Regions from separate parts of the Staphylococcus condimenti genome, predicted to be linked through region 3. Evidence: riboswitches for the same ligand, from Rfam matches in the RefSeq annotation. Region 3 holds a riboswitch; each other region holds the start of a gene.
What was found. Region 3 has a riboswitch for S-adenosylmethionine ahead of A4G25_RS11020 (Na+/H+ antiporter NhaC family protein). Riboswitches for the same ligand answer to the same signal wherever they lie in the genome.

Region 1: linked by a shared signal. The riboswitch ahead of A4G25_RS05970 (MetQ/NlpA family ABC transporter substrate-binding protein) and the one ahead of A4G25_RS11020 (Na+/H+ antiporter NhaC family protein) in region 3 are both predicted to bind S-adenosylmethionine.
Region 2: linked by a shared signal. The riboswitch ahead of A4G25_RS07775 (aminotransferase class I/II-fold pyridoxal phosphate-dependent enzyme) and the one ahead of A4G25_RS11020 (Na+/H+ antiporter NhaC family protein) in region 3 are both predicted to bind S-adenosylmethionine.

The regions. Positions count from the first base shown of each region.
Region 1 is NZ_CP015114.1:1,180,604-1,184,134, forward strand. It holds gene A4G25_RS05960 (hypothetical protein) at 1-270, opposite strand, end outside; gene A4G25_RS05965 (lactate/malate family dehydrogenase) at 568-1,521, opposite strand; partial or broken gene A4G25_RS05970 (MetQ/NlpA family ABC transporter substrate-binding protein) at 1,544-2,361, opposite strand; SAM riboswitch class I at 2,464-2,567, opposite strand; gene norA (multidrug efflux MFS transporter NorA) at 2,679-3,531, opposite strand, start outside.
Region 2 is NZ_CP015114.1:1,544,546-1,548,076, reverse strand. It holds gene A4G25_RS07785 (hypothetical protein) at 1-632, shown strand, start outside; gene A4G25_RS07780 (hypothetical protein) at 647-1,585, shown strand; SAM riboswitch class I at 1,698-1,809, shown strand; gene A4G25_RS07775 (aminotransferase class I/II-fold pyridoxal phosphate-dependent enzyme) at 1,905-3,065, shown strand.
Region 3 is NZ_CP015114.1:2,327,025-2,330,555, reverse strand. It holds gene A4G25_RS11025 (SRPBCC family protein) at 1-369, opposite strand, end outside; gene A4G25_RS11020 (Na+/H+ antiporter NhaC family protein) at 528-1,841, opposite strand; SAM riboswitch class I at 1,918-2,016, opposite strand; gene A4G25_RS11015 (flavin reductase family protein) at 2,106-2,717, opposite strand; gene A4G25_RS11010 (SDR family oxidoreductase) at 2,899-3,531, opposite strand, start outside.

The DNA.
Region 1 (3,531 bases), 1.1 Mb from region 3:
TACAAATGTCTTGTCTGCATTTTGTTTTTCAGTATGTTGCTTACTTTCTGAATGTGTCTGATGATTGATGTTATTTCCTGCAACCGCACTATAAGTCGGCGGCGTTCCACTATCTTTTGTATCGCTTGAAGAAACTTGTTCCCCTTGCATAAACGTTGAAACGCTATTTTGGAACTTAGCAAGTTCTGATTCATTAGATACTAAGACAAGTAGAAATACCAGACAACAAGTCAGAATGCCAGCATAAATCCATAAAATAACTGTTTTCATTCTACTTCCCTCATAGTTCTATCATTGTGTTTACAATATTAACACAGAAACTATGCCAAATCTTTATGTGGTATGCTATTTAAACCAAATGTAATATACGTAATAAATGTAACACAAACGATACTTTTGAAATGGTGACATACCTTTTTTATGTAACTGTTTTCATCGTTGTTATTCAAGCGCTTTGTTCAAAATAAAATACGTACTTCACAACTATCAAAGTAAAGTACGTAATTTTCCCTAGTTTTTTAATTCTTTTATGTTACAAACATTCAACAAAACTTACAAGCTTGTTGCTTATGATATATTTTCAATCTCCTTATGCGCTTGTTCTACAGCTTCTTTAATAAATGTATGTGCATCTTTAAGCTGCTGAAGCTCGTCAGGGTGCAATGAAATTGGCAAACGTTTTGCGATACCATTCTTATCAATTAAAGATAATAAGCTGAGCGCTCCACCTGTTAATCCATATTCTCCGTTTACAGAGGCACTGACAGGTTCAATTGTATGTTCATCTAATAAAATTGCTTGTGCCAACTGAACAGCTGATCTTGAAATAGCAGAATTGGTCCAGCCTTTCTTCTTGAATACTTCAAAGGCCACTTCATCTATGCGTTTTGAAACTGCTTTTTTATCTATCGGTGTACTTTTGGTTAATGTTTCAAATTCAGACAATTCAATACCAGCAATACGAACTCGACTCCAAATCGGTACTGCATGGGATCCATGTTCACCTAATACAAATGCTTCAACACTCTTAGGATCCACATTGTAATGATCTGCAATTAAAGTACGAAAACGCGACGACTCTAAATTTGTTCCAGTTCCAATGACTTTATGTGCTGGGTAACCCGCTTCTTGTGCAATCAATGTCATAGCATCTACTGGATTCGAAATCAAAATAATGGCTGCTTCTTGATTAACCTCAGATAATTGTTGAAAAACTGAATGTACGATTAAACTATTCGCACGCGTCAATAACGTTCTATCTGCCATCTCTGGCGTAGAAGGCGCGCTTGCCGATACGATTACGATATCTGCATCTGATAAATCTTGATAGTTACCACTATAAATATCGACATGGTGTGTATGTCCCAACCCTTGTAAATGACGATGATCCAGAGCCTCACCTTTCGCCAAATCTTCATTCGTATCTATCAAAACTATTTCTGAAAAGATTCCTAAATATTGTGCGTCCGTTAATACTTGACTGCCTACACGTCCTGTCCCGATAATTCCTAATTTTGTCATTTGATTACCTCCAAGTTGTCAGTTATTTTGCTTCATATGGAACTACATCTTTTCCATATTTTTTCTCAATGAAGTTTTTCATATCTTTAGATTGCAAGACTTTAATTAATTCTTGGAATTTTTATCGTTTTTATGACCCTCTTTTACTGCGAGAATATTCGCGAACGGCGATGATTTATCTTCCATAACAATCGCATCTTTAGAAGGTTTCAAACCATTGTCCATTGCGTAATTAGAGTTCATAATCACAGCTGCACCTTCTCCGCTTTTATAAGTTTTCGGTAAGAATTCTGCACCTTGTTGATTATTAAATTTCAGGTGTTTTTTATTTTCAACAATGTCATCAAATTTAGCATCTTCAATTTTGACACCTTTTTTAAGTTTCACTAAACCTTCGTTAACGAAAAATGACAAGAAGCGTCCTTCTTCGGCAGGGTTATTTGAAACATATATCGTAGAACCTTCTGGGATATCTTTAATGTCTTTATATTTTTTACTATATACACCCATTGGTGTCGTAAATACTTTGCCTACTTCTTCAATTTTGTATCCATGAGATTTTTTCTCTGCGTTTAAATAAGGTACGTGCTGGAATAAGTTAGCATCAACGTCACCTTTATCCAACAATTTATTAGGCACTTTATAATCATTGACGACTTTGATTTCTAAGTCGTACCCTTTTTTCTTCATTTCTTCTTTCGCATGCTCTAATACTTCACCGTGAGGAGCAGGAGAAGCTGCCACTGTTATTTTCTTATTCTCTGCACTATTACTTTGACCGCAAGCTGAAAGCGTAAATGCAATCACTACTAAAGTTAAGACGCTTATTAATTTTTTCATATCTATGGACACCATCCTATGTAAGAGTTCTCCAATTTAATCCACTCTTACATCACGATGAAAAAGACCTTCCCTTTAAAAAGAGAAAGTCTTAATTACTTTCTCTCATCTTTATAAGCTTTCGCTTAATGTGAATTAGCACCTTTTCGTTATACGATGGTTGCTGGGCTTCGTCGGGCACATCCCTCCGCCACTCTGGATAAGAGTTTGATTAATTGAATTATTTTTATCCTATCATTATCAATAAACACCGTCAATTAAATTTTTAATTTTTCTGAAAAATAAAAGTGAATAATAAAGCTGAAACAATCTATGTTTCAAGCCTTATTATCAACCTTTTTGAGTTTATTTTTTTCTCTAATCGTTTTCTCAACAAATATAATAAATATTCCTAATAACATGACAGCAATCGACATGTATAATGGAAATTCAAAATTAAAATCATACAAGATTCCTGCAACTAAAGGTCCAATAAAGTTACCCATGCTGGTAAAAGTCGAGTTCAACCCACCAGCCAAACCTTGTCGGTTTCCTGCAATGTTTGAAAAATAATTAGTGACTGCTGGGCGGATCATATCAAAACCGATAAATACAATAAAGCTGATAAGCATGATAGACCAATAACTATGTGCAATAATTAAAAAGAATAAGACTAAAGCTGAATAAAATAATGCGAGTTGTATGAATGTCAATTCTTTAAAGTATTTCATAAATTTATCAAATAAAAAGATTTGGAAAACAGCACCTAAAATTCCGCCTCCAGTGATTGAAATTGAAATATCTTTAGGTGTATAGTGCGCTTTATCTGCTGTATAAAGCGGGAATAATGTTTCAAACGCTGATAGACCAAAAGCTAATACAAAAGTAATAATCACTGGTGTGATAAAAGCTTTAACATTGATTTTAGCCAATTCTTGCGGTTCAAAGTGAGTAAAACCATCTGTTGTTTGACGTTTTGCACCATGTATAAAAAAGATCGAACAAATGAAAGCTGCAATACCTAAAGTTCCTGCAAAATAGAACGGTAAACGGTGTGAAAACTCTGCCATAAAACCGCCAAGTCCGGGGCCTAATATGAATCCTGAGTTAATAATGGCTGACATATATCCGAAGTTCTTCGCTTTATCTTTAGCAGGAGAAATATCCGCAATCATTCCAGTAACCCCCGGC
Region 2 (3,531 bases), 780 kb from region 3:
TCACTCCTAGTGAGTTGCTGAATCATAGTTATGTTCATAAAGGGAACGGAGGAGACACTCAACGTTCAATTCAACAACTTTCTTTACCTAAAGCTAGTCCAGATATGATTCCAAATGCACCTTCAAATATGAAGTTTTACGCTACTCCATATGATTCAAGAGGGCCTTTTGCTTTAGTGGTTGGTATCAGTGATACACAAGTATTGATTTCAGGCACACAAGGGATTAACCCGTATCAACATCTAGTAAATATGGGCGGATTATATGATGTTAAAGATCTTTATAACCAATATAAAGATAAAAATTTCCAACAAGTAGCAAATCTTATAACTTTTACAGAATCATCTGAACCTGCACCAAAAGAAAGTGACTCAAGTAATGACAGCGAAAGTGAAAGCAATTCTTCAGATTCTGGAGAAAAAGTAACACGTGCTAATGTGATTGATAAAGTAGAGGATTATGAAGGCCATAATTTAGATACAAGCACTTATACGTACAAAGAGCCTGAACAAAAGAGTGATGGAAGCTGGGGCTTCTCATTTGTGGATAAATCAGGCAATCTTGCAGGATCATATATTGTTCATTCAGATGGATCAGTAGAAAAATTTGATGCTAAAGGCCAACCTGAATAGGAGGACAACAACAGATGAAATTGAAGTATTTGTTTGCTGCTTCTGCAACTTTAACCCTCTTACTTTCAGGATGCGGACATAGTGACAATAAATCATCAGACAGCAAAGAAGACACTAAACAAGAAGCACAGCATAAAGAAAACAAAACTTCTGAAAAGCAAACCGATAAAGAAGGGTTTTCAGAAAAGAATAGCGAAAATGACAATTCCGGATCAGAGAAAACATCTGATAATATCAAAAGCTTTAATCAACTCACTAACAAAGAAAAGATTGCTTTAGCAATGTTTGCAGTGGGACATTCAAAGTATGCAGAAACAACCGTTTCCGCAGAAGAATTATTAAACCATAGTTATGAGAAATGGGATAGTATGAACAAGGTACAAGAATCAATCCAAAATATTAAATTCCAAAGAACATTTGACGGGCAAGTACCAGGACAGCCTTCTAATATGGATGTTTATGAGTCATATGAATCAAAAGGCAACTATCTTACGATGATGGCTATGACAGATTCACAAATCATTATTATGCCTGAAAAAGGAACAAATACGTATCAACAATTATTGGATTACGGTGCAATCTATAACCTTAAAGACTTGTATGAAAAATATAAGGATAATCCAAACTTTTCTAAAGTGGTAAATATGATTTCGATTAGTGAAACACCTGAAGTAGGAACAAGCAGCAAGTCTGCTTCTTCTTCTGAAAGCAACACAAAAGAGAGCACAAGTTCAGGCGGTACAGTAACACGTGCTAATGTGATTGATAAAGTGGAAGACTACGAGGGTCATAAATTAGATACAAGCACTTATACGTATAAAGAACCTGAACAATTAGAAGATGGCAAGTGGGGCTTTTCATTTGTAGATAAGTCTGGCAACCTTGCAGGTTCTTATATCGTTAATTCAGATGGGTCGGTAGAAAAATTCGATGCTAAAGGCCAACCTGAATAATATTTATAAAACTCTGCAGTTTATTTGCTGCGGAGTTTTTTTATAGGTCAGTCCTATAATTGAAAAATGTCAGAATTTTTAGTACAATGAAAGGCGTTAATTACATTAATCAAACTTATCAAGAGAAGCAGAGGGAATTGGCCCTATGAAGCTTCAGCAACAGAAGGTTATTTAGACTGACCTCACTGTGCTTCATCCAACAAGTACAACTTGAAAGATAGGTGCATATACATAGTCAGCTATATGTTGCTTATACAGTGACATATAGCTTTTTTTGAAACAAGTATGATGTATCTATCAAAACAAAGGGGGACTATGAATGGTAATGTCAAGAAGGTTAGCGAAGATACCAGATAGTTATTTTGGAAAAACAATGGGAAGAAAGATTGAACATGGACCGCTTCCTCTCATCAACATGGCAGTAGGTATTCCGGATGGGGAAACGCCTAAAGGAATTGTCGATGAATTTGCAGATGCTTTGCGTGTTCCTGAAAACCAGAAATATGGAGCGTTCCATGGAAAAGAAACATTCAAACAAGCGATTGTCGATTTTTATCAACGTCAATATGGCGTTGAATTAGATAAAGATGATGAAGTATGTATTTTATACGGTACTAAAAATGGTCTGGTAGGCTTACCGAACTGTATTGTAAATCCAGAAGATTATGTGTTGCTGCCTGACCCTGGATATACGGATTATCTGGCGGGCGTTTTATTTGCAGATGCGCATCCCTATGCATTAGAGTTAGAACCTCCGAATTACCAGCCGGATTGGGATAAAGTGCCTGAGGATATCTTGAAACAAACGAAGCTTATCTATTTAACTTATCCGAATAACCCGACAGGCTCTACAGTAACACAAGGAGTGTTCGATGAAGCGATTCAAAAATTCAAAGGAACACAAACTAAAATCGTACATGATTTTGCCTATGCTGCCTTTGGATTTGACCATAAAAATCCGAGCATTTTGCAATCAAAAGATGGAAAGGATGTAGCGATAGAAGTCTACTCACTGTCTAAAGGATATAATATGTCAGGTTATCGTGTCGGATTTGCGGTAGGGAATAAAGATGTTATTCAAGCATTGAAGAAATACCATACACATCACCACGCTGGCATGTTCGGTGCATTACAAGATGCGGCTACTTTTGCTTTAAATAATTATGATGATTTTTTAGAACAACAAAGTGAAGTGTTCAGAAAACGTCGAGATCGCTTGACTGCTATTTTAGATGAAGGTGCTATTCCATATGAACCTATGACAGGCGGTATATTCTTATGGTTAAAGACACCTGAAGGTTATACTGGAGAACAATTTGTGGAATTCCTATTACAAGATCGGTCTATATTAGTTGCGCCAGGTATTCCATTTGGCGATAATGGCAATCATTATGTACGTGTTTCTCTTGCATTAGATGATGAACAATTAGATGAAGCAGCGAAGCGGTTAAAATCACTTAGCACTATGTATAAAAAATAACTGTAAATTAATACCAAACAGTTTAGGCGGTTTAGCCACATATTATAATTATAAGAAGTTACAAAAGGTGCTATTATATAGGTGTAATAAAAAACACTCAGACGTCCTGGTAAAGAAGACTGAGTGTAAAAATGTTAGGCGTATGGTCTGAGCCATATTCTACCTTAGGCTTATTGAAATAGTCGATTATGTTCTCAGCATAATCGGCTATTTTCATTGTCTTCTTTAACAATAAATAAGCAGCGACTGTTAAAGTCACTGTGCAAACTACTTTGAAAGTTACAAAAACACAACGAAAAAATGAGAGGCGAGACAACAAAAGTTGTTTCATCTCTCATTTTTTTTACTACATATAAATTTTAGAAATAATCTTCAAAAAAATAGAACACTGGATTTACGGCTACAACACACACGGGGTGGTGGGAGGTGCTGCCGTATATCCAGTGTCTTCTTTTTATAATTAGTA
Region 3 (3,531 bases):
AGTATATCGGAAATTCATTTGTGTAATATCAGAACCTGGTTCACGCTCAAAGATTTCAACTTCAATAGTATCTTCTTTATCACTAAGCTCAGGCATTCCGATTGTCATCACAATACGATTCGGTGCTTCTAATTCTTGATAAACACCTGTAATTTTATTGATTTTGCCATTTCGTTCATCAACGATTTCATAACGTCTGCCTTCTTCTGGAATGAGATCTATAGATTTATTTGATCGATTCGATGTCATAAACCAACGTCTCATAATATCCGCATCTGTCCATGCTTGATAAATCAATTCAGGATTGATACGCATTAATCGTTCCAAAGAAATAACTACCACATCATTTTCTATGTTATATCTTGCCACTCTGTCGTCACCTACTTTCACACTCAACATTATTTTAACGCATTTCTCGCACATAAGCCAAAGTAATCAATCTGAAAAACCTTATGGAATGTACTGTTTAATACAAGTATTGCAACATGATTACTTTAACATTTTTCTTGTGTGAAAGTAAAAATTAATTATGCTGCTTTTTTATCTTTCTTTTTATTCAATCGTGGCAAATTGAAAACAATTGCTACTAAGCCACTCACACCAAGTATAATTGGATATATCGAATAAGGCATCAACATAAATGGAGAAATACCTGCTACACCTGCTGCTGCAATAACTTGAGGACTATAAGGTAATAATCCTTGGAAACAGCTACCGAAAATGTCTAAAATACTAGCTGATTTTCTAGGATCGATATCATATTCATCAGCAATATTTTTAGCCAATGGACCTGCCATCAAAATTGAAATTGTATTATTAGCAGTAGAAATATCTGCTGCACTGACTAAACTTGCAATCCCAATTTCTGCACCGCGTCTAGATTTTACCCGGCTTCTAACAAAATTCAACAGCCATGTAATACCGCCATAATGTTGAATTAATCCAATTAAACCGCCAATCATTAATGCGATAATCGCAATGTCTTCCATACCAATCATACCTTCAGAGGCTGCTTTTAAGAATTTTATCCAGTTAAATGAACCGTCTAACAGTCCAATAATACCTGAAAGTATTGTGCCTCCGATCAATACAATGATGACGTTGATGCCAATAAGTGCCAAAATCAATACTAATAAATATGGAATTACTTTTACAAGATCAAAATCATAATCTTTCGAACTGCTGATTGTTGCACTGTGGGTCAATACACCTAAAATAATCATCGATATAATCGCTCCAGGCAATACAATCCGGAAGTTCACTTTAAACTTGTCGCTCATACGTGTATTTTGTGTACGAACAGCAGCAATCGTTGTATCAGAAATCATGGACAGATTATCACCGAACATCGCTCCGCCTACTACTGTCGCCATTGCAAGCGCAGATGGAATATCAGTAGCCTGACTAATTCCAAATCCTACAGGTGCAATCGCAGCAACTGTACCTACTGATGTCCCCATGGAAATAGACACAAACATACAAATGACAAATAAACCGATAATCAACAAGTTTCCTGGAATGAGTGATAAACCAAGATTAACCGTTGATTTTACTCCGCCCATATCTTCAGTCACCTTAGAAAAGGCACCTGCTAACACGAAGATGAGAACCATTAAAATAATATTAGAATGTCCTGCACCCTTAGTAAAAACTTCAACTTTATCTGCAAATTTTTGTTTGCGATTCATAAGTAATGCTACAACCACTGCAATCGTAATCGCAATATTCAACGGCATTTTAGTAAAATCACCTGTGATAATACCGACCCCTAAAAATAAACCGACAAATACTATCAAAGGAATCAGTGCCCAAGCATTACCTTTCTTTTTCTCTTCAGCCATGTTTTCTTCTACACCTCTCATTTGATAAATAAAAAGTCCTTTTTTCTCAGCTAAGAAAAAAGGACAAATATTTAATATCTTATCTCTTAGCAATTATCGCTATGGGATTTGGCACACGCATTTCCATGTTGCCGAGGCTTCAAAGTGCCCTTCACTCCACCTCTCTTGATAAGCAATATTTATTTTTAAATTTTGAATCTTTTTAAACTTATCACGCAAACCGATTTGCGTCAATCGTCAAAAGTTTAACTATTTATTAATAGATTATTCAGTAGGACGTTGAATCACAAACTCTTCTCCTAATTTCGCATAATCATTGCCTGCTAAACGACCTACAGGCTGTAATGCTTTTACATCAATCTTGTATGGATCCATATAGACATCATCATCTATATGGTATTGTACAACGCGTCCGATTATTAAATCATTTCCTGATTCGTCATCTCCTAATTCAATAAGACGATCTAATTTACATTCAAAACGGATGCTTGCACCTTCTATCGCCGGCACATCTACTATACTAGAAGGGACTGTTTTAAAATCAGTACGTTCTAGCTCATTTTCTTCTGGCGCTAGAGGCGCTGCTGTCTCATTAATCCCTTCAATCATTGAAAGTTGAGAAATGTGTACAACAAACTCTCCCATCGTTTCGATATTTACTGATGTATCTTTACGTTTGCCATTGAGATGTCCTGTAGAAATCATAATCATTGGTGGATTACTGCTTACCACGTTAAAGAAGCTAAATGGCGCTGCATTGATATTGCCTTCTTTATCTTGAGACGTCACAAAAGCGATTGGACGCGGCAGCACACTTCCGCTCAATAATTTATAATTGTCTTTTTGAGTTAACTCATTTGGATCAAATTGCTTCATACTTGCACCTCACTCAATTTATATTAGTGTCTTAATCTTAGAAAAAATGATAAATAATTACCAACAAACTGTTTATATCTCAAAACTTAATAACGAATGACAGTCTTGACCGCAATCTTAAACCCCCGACTTTTTGTCGAGGGTTGTATATTCAAAATATATTCTTTTATCAATTTTTGTCTTAGTTAATTTGTTTGCCGCCTGTCACACCATACACTTGTCCAGTAGTATAACTTGATTCATCTGAAGCTAAAAGTACATACGTGCTGGCTAATTCAACAGGTTGTCCAGAACGTCCCATCATTGAGTGTTGACCGAATTCTGGAATTTTATCTTGAGGTTGTCCGCCTGAAATTTGCAGAGGTGACCAGAATGGACCTGGTGCAACTGAATTAACACGGATGCCTCTTTCGATTAATTCTTTCGCAAGACTTTTTGTTAATGAAACAATCGCTGCTTTTGTTGCTGCATAGTCATGCAATAATGGATTAGGATCATAGCCTTGAATAGACGTTGTTGTTGTAATTGTAGCGCCTGGTTGTAAATATTCTAAAGCTTTTTGTACTGTCCAGAAAATAGGATAAACATTAGTTTGGAAAGTGTTTGTAAAGTCTTCTGTTTTAAAATCTTCAAATTTTTCATGATATTGCTGATAACCTGCAACTAATGTGACATTATCTAATCCGCCTAGTCGATCATTAGCAAATTCTACAAGTTCATAGTTAAAGTCTTCATCCGTAATATCACCTGGCAGTAAATAAACAGTACCGCCTTTATCTTCGATAACACGTTTCACATCTTGTGCATCGTCTTC